DNA from 3 places in the Chryseomicrobium imtechense genome. Region 1 is predicted to be linked to each of the others. Evidence: riboswitches for the same ligand, from Rfam matches in the RefSeq annotation. Region 1 holds a riboswitch; each other region holds the start of a gene.
What was found. A riboswitch is a leader RNA that binds a small molecule or an ion and turns the genes downstream of it on or off. The one in region 1 is predicted to bind S-adenosylmethionine.
Positions count from the first base shown of each region.

Region 2: it holds a riboswitch for S-adenosylmethionine, as region 1 does, so the genes downstream of both, AB5N96_RS10320 (O-acetylhomoserine aminocarboxypropyltransferase/cysteine synthase family protein) here and AB5N96_RS08545 (methionine ABC transporter ATP-binding protein) in region 1, are expected to answer to the same signal.
Region 3: it holds a riboswitch for S-adenosylmethionine, as region 1 does, so the genes downstream of both, AB5N96_RS07695 (hypothetical protein) here and AB5N96_RS08545 (methionine ABC transporter ATP-binding protein) in region 1, are expected to answer to the same signal.

Region 1 is NZ_JBGOBM010000007.1:42,206-45,479, reverse strand. Features, by position in the region: gene AB5N96_RS08560 (arsenate reductase family protein) at 1-230, shown strand, start outside; gene gcvH (glycine cleavage system protein GcvH) at 301-678, shown strand; gene AB5N96_RS08550 (thioredoxin family protein) at 766-1,059, shown strand; SAM riboswitch class I at 1,156-1,260, shown strand; gene AB5N96_RS08545 (methionine ABC transporter ATP-binding protein) at 1,360-2,385, shown strand; gene AB5N96_RS08540 (methionine ABC transporter permease) at 2,378-3,046, shown strand; gene AB5N96_RS08535 (MetQ/NlpA family ABC transporter substrate-binding protein) at 3,064-3,274, shown strand, end outside.
Region 2 is NZ_JBGOBM010000010.1:54,574-57,847, reverse strand. Features, by position in the region: gene AB5N96_RS10325 (M3 family oligoendopeptidase) at 1-668, opposite strand, end outside; SAM riboswitch class I at 842-955, shown strand; gene AB5N96_RS10320 (O-acetylhomoserine aminocarboxypropyltransferase/cysteine synthase family protein) at 1,056-2,354, shown strand; gene AB5N96_RS10315 (homoserine dehydrogenase) at 2,469-3,274, shown strand, end outside.
Region 3 is NZ_JBGOBM010000006.1:98,339-101,612, reverse strand. Features, by position in the region: gene AB5N96_RS07715 (patatin-like phospholipase family protein) at 1-251, shown strand, start outside; gene AB5N96_RS07710 (NADPH-dependent FMN reductase) at 262-813, opposite strand; gene AB5N96_RS07705 (DUF2188 domain-containing protein) at 826-1,194, opposite strand; gene AB5N96_RS07700 (hypothetical protein) at 1,297-1,494, shown strand; SAM riboswitch class I at 1,551-1,652, shown strand; gene AB5N96_RS07695 (hypothetical protein) at 1,729-2,010, shown strand; gene AB5N96_RS07690 (glycerate kinase) at 2,022-3,158, shown strand.

The DNA of each region.
Region 1 (3,274 bases):
AATCAATGGCAGAGGAAAATGGAATTGAACTGAAACGTTTATTTAATGCAACAGGACAAAAATATCGTGAAATGGGTCTGAAAAACCGACTACCAAGAATGACAGATGATGCAAAACTAGATCTTTTAGTTTCTGACGGTATGCTAATCAAACGTCCATTTACAACAGATGGCACGAAAGCTACAATTGGTTTCCGAGAAGAGGAATTTAAGAACGTTTGGACAAAATAACCGCTTGTCGAAATGCATGAATTGTGTCACTATTAAAGAGAAAATTGCAGATGTCGAGAGGAGATTAATGATGAGTATTCCTAAAGAACTTCGTTATTCTAAAGACCATGAGTGGGTAAAGCATGAAGAAGGCACAGCAACAATCGGTATTACAGATTTCGCACAATCCGAGCTAGGGGACATCGTATTCGTTGAGCTACCAGCGGTTGGAGATGAAATTAAAGCGGGTGACGCATTCGGAAGCGTTGAGTCTGTAAAGACGGTTTCTGAATTGTATGCACCGATTAGCGGGAAAGTCGTTGAAGTAAACGAGTCTTTGGAAGATAGCCCAGAGTTCGTAAACGAATCTCCTTATGAAAATGCATGGATGATCAAAGTAGAGCCTTCGGATTCTGCGGAGTCCGATGCATTGATGACTGCAGACCAGTACGAAGAATTAATCAGCTAATCCTAAGTCCGCCGAAATTGGCGGGCTTTTTTCTTGAAAACAAACGGCGGGTTTGATACTTTAAGCAAAGTAAAGGTGGAGACCCAAATGAACGAAATCACATACAGCGACTGGAAACAAACCGACCAGTCCATACTCTATATCTACACACCCATGTGCGGCACCTGCCAAGTAGCATCCAAAATGCTCACAGTCTGTGAACAACTGATTGACGAACCCGTTCCGCAACTTAATGCGAACTACTCACCAGAACTCATGGAAGAATTTCAAGTGGAAAGTGTTCCATGTTTGTTGATTAAAAAAGGACCGAATGCTTTCGAAAAAGTCTATGCATTTCAATCTGTGCCTTATCTACTAGAGAAACTCAAAACTGCTCAATAAAAAATAATGAAAATTTGTGATGAAAAATAGTTGACTGTCAAAAATGGCTATGATACTATTCGATTACTGACAACAATACTAATTGAATATGCGTCGCTCTTATAAAGAGAGGTGGAGGGAAGTGCCCTATGAAGCCCGGCAACCGTCACGAAAGTGAAATGGTGCCAAGTCACGCAAAGCTAGCGCTTTGGAGGATGAGAGAATGGATATCTGTTGATAAAACGATGACCCTTTCTGTCTTTGCGCAGAAAGGGTCTTTTTGTATCCATCCAAAAATTTTAGAAAGGAGGCGGCACGCAAATGATTCAATTATCTAAAGTTTTAAAAGAATACACGACAAAAAATGGCAAGGTGGTTGCCGTCGACAATGTCTCATTATCTATCCAACAGGGCGAGATTTACGGGATTATCGGCTACAGTGGGGCAGGGAAAAGTTCACTCATTCGTTTACTGAACGGACTTGAACGTCCTACCGATGGACAAATTCAAGTAAACGGACGTGAAGTCTCCAAGCTCTCTTCAAAAGAGATGCGCGGGTTCCGCCAAAAAGTCAGCATGATTTTTCAACACTTCAATCTATTATGGTCTCGTACAGTAGAGGAAAACATCGCGTTCCCACTCGAAATCGCAGGTGTTTCAAAAGATCAACGCAGTGAGCGCGTAAAAGAGCTTGTCGCTTTAGTAGGGTTAGAAGGGCGAGAAAAAGCCTATCCTTCACAACTCTCTGGAGGTCAAAAACAACGTGTTGGGATTGCACGTGCTTTAGCCAATCGACCTGAAGTTCTGCTATGTGACGAAGCAACATCTGCACTTGATCCTGAAACAACCGATCAGATTTTAGATCTTCTCGTTACCATCAATAAGCAATTAGGTTTAACTATCGTGTTGATCACACACGAGATGCACGTCATTCAAAAGATTTGTCACCGCGTAGCTGTGATGGAGAATGGTCTTGTGGTTGAAGAGGGGCAAGTCATTGATGTCTTTAAGAATCCACAACAACCTATCACAAAACGCTTTGTTTCACAGATTTCAGATGGTGCACATTTCTCAGATACTGTCGATCACTTCTTAGAAATGTATCCAAATGGAAAACTCGTCAAACTTACATTTGTCGGTGATCAAACGGACCAACCGTTGATTGCTCGATTGATTAAGCAGTACGGACTTGAGGTAACAATTGTTCAAGGTAACATTACACAAACGCAAAACGGTGCGTTAGGTACTTTGTTGCTTCACATTGATGGGGATGCACTCGCTATCGATGAAGCGTTAGGTTACTTACATGCACAAAAAGTACAATCGGAGGTCATTCAACATGATTGAAAATCTTTTACCGAATGTCGACTGGCCGAAGATGTGGGAAGCTACGTATGAAACGCTTTATATGACAGCAATTTCAACCGCTTTAACATTTGTCTTCGGTTTGGCGATCGGCTTAGTTTTATTTCTGACAAGCCCTCACCAAGCATGGGCAAATAAATTTGCAAACTGGTTAACTGGAGCACTCGTGAATATCTTCCGTTCTATTCCATTTATCATATTGATTATCTTATTGATTCCATTCACGAAGTTCCTTCTTGGAAGTATTCGTGGACCGAACGCGGCATTCCCAGCACTAATCATTGGAGCTGCACCGTTCTATGCGCGAATGGTATTGATTGCTTTAAAAGAAATTGATAAAGGTGTTTTAGAAGCTGCAAAATCGATGGGAGCTACGACTTGGACAATCATTCGAAAAGTGTTGCTTCCAGAATCCATGCCAGCGATTGTTTCCGGAATTACAGTAACATCGATTGCATTAGTAGGGTACACGGCGATGGCAGGTGTCATTGGCGCTGGCGGACTTGGAACACTTGCCTTCTTAGACGGGTTCCAACGAACGCAAAACGATGTCATGATCGTTGCTACAATCATCATCTTAATCATAGTATTTATCATCCAGTGGATCGGAGACTGGTTAACAAACCGATTAGACAAACGATAATAGAGGAGAGAACGTACATGAAAAAATTACTTACAGGTTTTGCACTAGGAGCAAGCATTTTAACTTTAGCAGCATGTGGATCTGAAGGAGGTTCTTCTTCAGAAGGAGAAAACTCAACACTTACAGTAGGTGCTTCAAACGTACCTCATGCAGTAATTTTAGAGCAAGTTAAACCACTACTTGAAGAGCAAGGAATCGAACTTGTAGTTGAAACGTATCAAGATTACG
Region 2 (3,274 bases), on a different contig from region 1:
ATATAGCCAAGTTCGACGAAGTTTTTATAGCCCATCTTGTGCGCAATCTCTGTACGTACTTTTACAAGCTCATCATAAATTGCATCGAATTTCTCTGCGTGAGATGCGAAGAAACCAAACGATGCTTCTTTTGCCTTTTTACGCGTTTCACGGTCTGTCGATTCTGCAAACGGTCCTAGTTGAGCAAGTGTCAGCGTTTCGCCGTTAAATTCAACTTGAGCAGAAGCCACAAGCTTTGAATAATCCGATGCCAATTTATTTTCTTTTTGAAGAAGTGGCATGATCTCTGGTGAGAACGATTTGATTTGGAACTCGGCTAAATCAAACAATTGTTGTCCCCAACGTTCTTCTAAATTTGAACGAAATGGTGAGTCTACAAGGGCTTTGTAATAGTCTGTCACGATCTCTTCCATCTCAGGAGAGATTTCATCAAAATAATCCCGTTCACTTTGATAAAATTCATCGTTCGTGTCAATGGATGCGCGGATGTAGACAAGGTTTGCCATTGTCGAAAAGTCTGCACGCAGTGTGTTGAGAGTTTGAATCGCTTCATTTTGCTCTTCATAAGAAGACGCGGCCTTGAATGCTTCTAATGCCTCTTTTGCGCGTGATTTGAGAGCACCCATATCGGGACGTTCGTATGTATACTCTTGGAATTGTGTTGTCATGCAAAATCCTCCTTGGATTCTTCGATAATCGAAGGTCTCACCGTCTATTCTTTCGCAATTCAGAGTGTTTGGCAAGCGATTTCTGGCTGAAAAAACAGAAAATTTCAAATGGGGTGTTGACAGATGTTTCCTTGCTGTTTTATACTTCAATGCAATAGACAGACGTATATGTACTCTTATCCAGAGTGGCGGAGGGACTAGGCCCTGCGAAGCCCGGCAACCAACAAGCAATTTTGCTTGGAAAGGTGCTAATTCCTACAGATCGATTTCGGTCTGGAAGATAAGAGGAGGACAAGCTGAGGCTCCTCTTCTTAATTGAAGAGGGGCCTTTTCATTGTCTCTTCCTCTCTGGATGTCTGCTCTACCCAACAAAAAGGAGGAAGAACAATGACAAACTTACGACCAGAAACGATTTTACTTCACGGAGGCCAACAACCAGACCCCGTCACAGGATCACGCGCGGTACCCATCCATAAGACCACTTCATTCGTTTTCCAAAACACAGAGCACGCGCAAAATTTATTCGCACTGAAAGAGGCAGGCAACATTTACACACGTATCGGCAATCCGACAGTCGATGTGTTTGAACAACGCGTCGCCCAACTTGAAGGAGGGACAGCTGCCGTTGCATTATCCTCTGGAATGTCTGCAATCGCCTTTTCTATTTTGAATATTGCAGGGGCAGGCGATGAAATTGTTGCCGCATCGAACCTGTACGGTGGAACATACAACTTATTCGCCCATACACTTCCACGCTACGGAATCACTGTGAAGTTTGTCGATTCCACAGATCCTGAGAATTTCCGTGCAGCGGTCACTTCGAACACGAAAGGTTTCTTTGCTGAAACGATTGGAAATCCAAGTTTGAACGTACTGGATATCGAAGCAGTCGCGCAGGTTGCGAACGAAGTGGGTGTACCTCTCTTGATCGATAACACATTTGCTACACCGTACGGAACACAGCCGATTCGCCACGGTGCCCACGTTGTCATCCATTCCGCTACAAAATGGATTGGTGGGCACGGGACTACAATTGGAGGTGTAGTGGTCGATGGCGGAAATTTTGACTGGAACTCAGATAAATTCCCGGGATATACAGAGCCAGACGTGACCTACCACGGTCTGCGTTACGGAATTGACGTACCACAAGTAGCATTTGCTATCCGACTTCGCGTGCAATTGCTGCGTGATTTTGGACCCGCTCTAAGCCCGGAATCGGCTTTTTCTTTCCTGCAAGGTCTGGAGACACTTCACTTACGCGTCCCAAGACACAATGAGAACGCACAAGTTGTGGCAAACTATTTGAAGCAACATGAAGAAGTAGAGTGGGTGAACTATCCGGGACTTGAAGAGCATCCTTCTCATGAGCTGGCGAAAAAGTATTTAGGACAAGGTGCCGGCTCGATTCTAACGTTCGGAGTAAAAGGTGGGAAACAGGCAGGGCAATTATTAATTGATTCCATTCCATTGTTCTCGCATGTAGCAAATGTAGGAGATGCCAAATCACTGATCATCCACCCGGCCTCCACGACACACCAGCAATTAGGTGAAGGTGAAGAACTTGCGCGAACAGGTGTGACGCCAGAACTTGTTCGTTTGTCGATTGGATTGGAGCATATTGACGATATTTTAGAAGCACTAGATGCAGGATTACAAGCTGTTAAAAAAGCCGCTCTTCCCGTCTGATTTGTCCGTACAAGAAAAACAAATGTATCCTCAGGAAAGATTTTTCTTGTTTTCTTTAAAATCTTCCTCTAAAATAGGAAAAATACTACGGTGAATGGACTTGGAGGAATGAAGATGGCAAAACTACGAGCAGCAATTTTAGGATACGGGACAGTGGGACAAGGGATTTACCGCATCTTGCAAGATAAACGAGAAGAGTTGCAACGCTCTCTTGGCCTCGACATTGAAGTTGGCGCAATTCTTGTGAATGATTTGGAAAAACCTCGTCCTGCAACCCCGGGCGTTCTCATCACAGATAAGTACGACGACATCTTGGCCATTCCTGGATTGCAGGTCGTATTTGAAGCGATTGTAGGAGAAGACCCAGCCTATGGGTATTTATGTCAGGCAATTGACAAAGGGTGCCATGTCATCACAGCAAATAAAGTCATGTTCTCGCGCTATCATATCGATCTTCATGAACGAGCGAAATCAAAGGGTGTCTATATCGGCTACGAAGCCACTACAGCAGGGGGCGTACCGGTCATCAAGACACTCAAGAACCTGTTGCAAGTCAACACGGTCCATCGCATTCAAGGGATTTTGAACGGGACGTCGAATTATATCCTGACTTCAATGCGCACAGACAATAGTGCCTTCGACGCTGCACTTCGTGATGCGCAAGCACTTGGCTATGCAGAAGCAGATCCTTACAACGATGTATCCGGAATGGATGCGTTTCATAAGCTGATGATTTTGAGTGCGCTCGCATTTGATAAGCAACCAGAACGAAGCGAGGTGGATGTAAGAGGAATCGATACAATTACATTAGACGATGTTCAGCGTGCGCAATTTGAAGGGTTACGCTACCGCCATGTCGCTGAAATCGTTCAGCACCCCGATGGACGTTTAGAAGCTTCTGTAGGCCCACAACTAGTAGG
Region 3 (3,274 bases), on a different contig from region 1:
CTGGATTGGTCGAACAGATGGAAACACGATGGAAGCATTACAATGAAACGCTGGATTGGCTGGATGAATTAGAAACGCAAGGCGATGCATTTGTTATTCGTCCACAAGAAACGTTTAAAATCAGTCGAGCAGAACGCAATCCACAGCGGTTGTCTGCGTTATATGAATTCGGCTTAAAAAGTGGGCGAGATGGGTTTGACGAATTAATGGACTGGCTAGGGGAACCATATTCCATCATGCCAAAAGCCTGAGGAAGTCTCCTCAGGCTTTGTTTGTACGTAGTGGTTTCAATGCCCCGCCCCATGCGAGTACTTGGTCAAACATGTCGTTGACGTTTTTGTTGTGAAGGTCACGAGGTGTAAATGTTTGTCCTTTTTCAAAATCTAAGAATAAGGATAAGACAGGATGTACACGTACATCTGCAATCATAAGCTCAGCGCATACTTGTCGAACATGCTCAGCTGCACGTGTACCTCCTGCAGATCCGTAACTGACAATTCCAGCTGCTTTGTTGTGCCAAGACTCTTTCGCACTATCAAATGCATTTTTTAAAGCTCCCGTCATGCTGTGATTGTATTCTGCGACAACAAATACAAAGGCATCGAGGGAGTCGAGCTTTTCATTCCATCGTTTTACACCTTCTGATTCAGCTGTCCCAAGCAGTGGAAGGTCAAAATCTTTGATATCTACCAGTTCATAATTGGCGTCTTCACGTCCTTTTGCTTTTTCAACGAGCCATTCTCCAACTTGTGGACTGACCCGACCATCACGCGTACTCCCTAAAATAATGCCTACCTTTAATTTTTCGCTCATCACCATTCCTCCTCATTCATAATAGGTATCTTCAACGGATCCATCTTGTTTAAACACTTTTAAAATGCCATCTTTATCATTGACATATGTTTTTGCTTCTTCAAGAAGCGATTCTTTTGTAGTAGCCGTCTTAATGGCCCTTTCTCCGTCCTGTTTCATAAGTATCCAGTCGTCTTCATGTGCTTTCACTACATAATGAGGGCGTGAAGAATTGTCACTCCCGCTAACATAGTCACGTGCTTTCGCCGTTGCAATAGAAATGGCGCGGCCTTCTTCCATACCGTCATCCACCATCGCATTTGCCATCTCAATCGCTTTATTCCGTACACTAGCGTCTAAATTTTTCATGGAATCGGGATAGTCCGTTTTTGTCCATGGCATTTCAAATCGCCTCCTTGAATTCCTATTTCCCTGCTCGAGTCGTTTTAAACAGGTGGTTGGAGGGAATACTTTACTAATTCAGAATAAGTGGAGGGATGCACAATGTTTGAAAAAGACAAAGATAAAGAGAAAGTAAATAGTGGGAAGATTCCAATGCCAAGCGATGAAAAATCATTGACTGAAGAAGAAAAAATCGATAGTGATCCGTTCTTTTATCGGGAAGACCCTGCGGATAAAGATGGCGAGAATGAACTGTATAACCATAAAAATGCTGATGAAGATGATATCCGATCGAAATGAGGCTGGGAAATTCCCCCTCTTTCTGCTATACTTGACCTAACTGAACATGAACTCTTTTCTTATCAAGAGAGACGGAGGGAATTGGCCCTACGAAGTCTCAGCAACCTGCCCGCGCGGTAAGGTGCTCCATCCAACAGGGGATACCTGAACGATGAGGAGAAATTGTGCACTTGCAACTCTTCTCTCTCGTGGGGAAGAGTTTTTTGTTTGGCACAATTTTAGGAGGCGATTCACATGGGAAAAGAAGCACTTGAAAAGCAGTTGTATGAATTAAAGACGAAAGAAGTCAAAAGCTATGCGGGGGCTATGCAGCGTCATCAACAAGTCAAAGCACTAGAAGCGCAGTTGCACTACTTGGAGCTTGGGGAAGAAATATCTCGCCAGCGAGTCGATGAGGCGATCGAAGAAATTACAGCACTTGAGCAGGAGATTGCGCGACTATCACGAAGTATAGAAGAAAAGAAACAGGATTTACATTTCTACTTATTCGGTCCATCCGTCAAACGACTATTTTAGGGGGAACAGCCATGAAATTCATCATCAGCTCAGATGCTTGGAAAACAACATTAACATCTAAACAAGCAACCCGTGCTATTGCACAAGGCTTGCAGTCTGTCGATCCAACGCTTGAAATTGTAGAGTTCCCGATTGCAGATGGAGGGGAAGGAACTTTGGATGCGCTTATGAATGCAACGAGAGGAACATACAAAACGGCCACTGTTCATGACCCGCTTGGCCGTCCGGTTGAGGCGAAGTATGGTGTCACAGGGCTTTCGCGTCATACATGTGTGATTGAGATGGCGCAAGCTTCCGGTTTCTCCTATGTCAAAAAGCATGAACAGAACCCACGACTCGCGTCTACGTTTGGCACCGGTGAACTGATTCGTGCAGCACTTGATGAAGGGCATCGCAATTTTATTTTGGCAATTGGGAGCAGTGCAACAAATGACGGAGGAGCAGGTATGTTACGGGCTCTTGGATTGAAGTTTTTAGACAAAGAGGGTCAGGAAATGTCAGGAGATTTGGTACAACTTAAACATCTTGATCGGTTAGATGATGCAGAGTTTGATAAACGTCTTCAAGAATGTACATTCGCAGTAGTGAGTGATGTACAGATTCCATATATAGGGCCTCAAGGTGCAACGCGTCTATATGGGGAGACGAAAGGCCTGCAAGCAGAAGAGTCGGAAGAAGTGGAAGCAGCACTCCAACAGCTAGCAGATGTCATCGAGGCACATACCGGGGTTCGTCTGCATGACCGAGCAGGAGCGGGTTCTGGAGGAGGCTTAGGCGGAGCCGTCCAAGCATTTTTCCCGACCAAGTGGTATCACGGAATCGATTTTGTGCTGAAGCGATCAGGATGGGAAAATGCATTGTCTGGTGTTACACACGTAATTACTGGAGAAGGACGCCTTGATGCGCATACGTTCTTAGAAGGAAAAGGACCGCATGGCGTGGCGAAGTTTGCAGGGGACAAAGGCTTGCCGGTGACATTGTTTGCTGGAAGTGGCGATATCGATGTGGCTGAAGAAGCTAACGATGTTTTCAATGAAGTCGTGGTACTTGCCACTTCAGAGAAAGAAGTAGAGCAAGCGCTTGAAAAGCCTGAAGAGGTGTTACGACAAGCGGCAGCGCGCTGGTACGCAGTAAAACGCGGAGAATAAACGAAAGCCTAGCGGGTAAGATTACCTGCTAGGCTTTTTTGTGGCGTGCTGAATTAGTTTCCATAATATGACTCAGGGCACAAACGGAGATTTTGAGGGCATAAAACCGGGCGCTC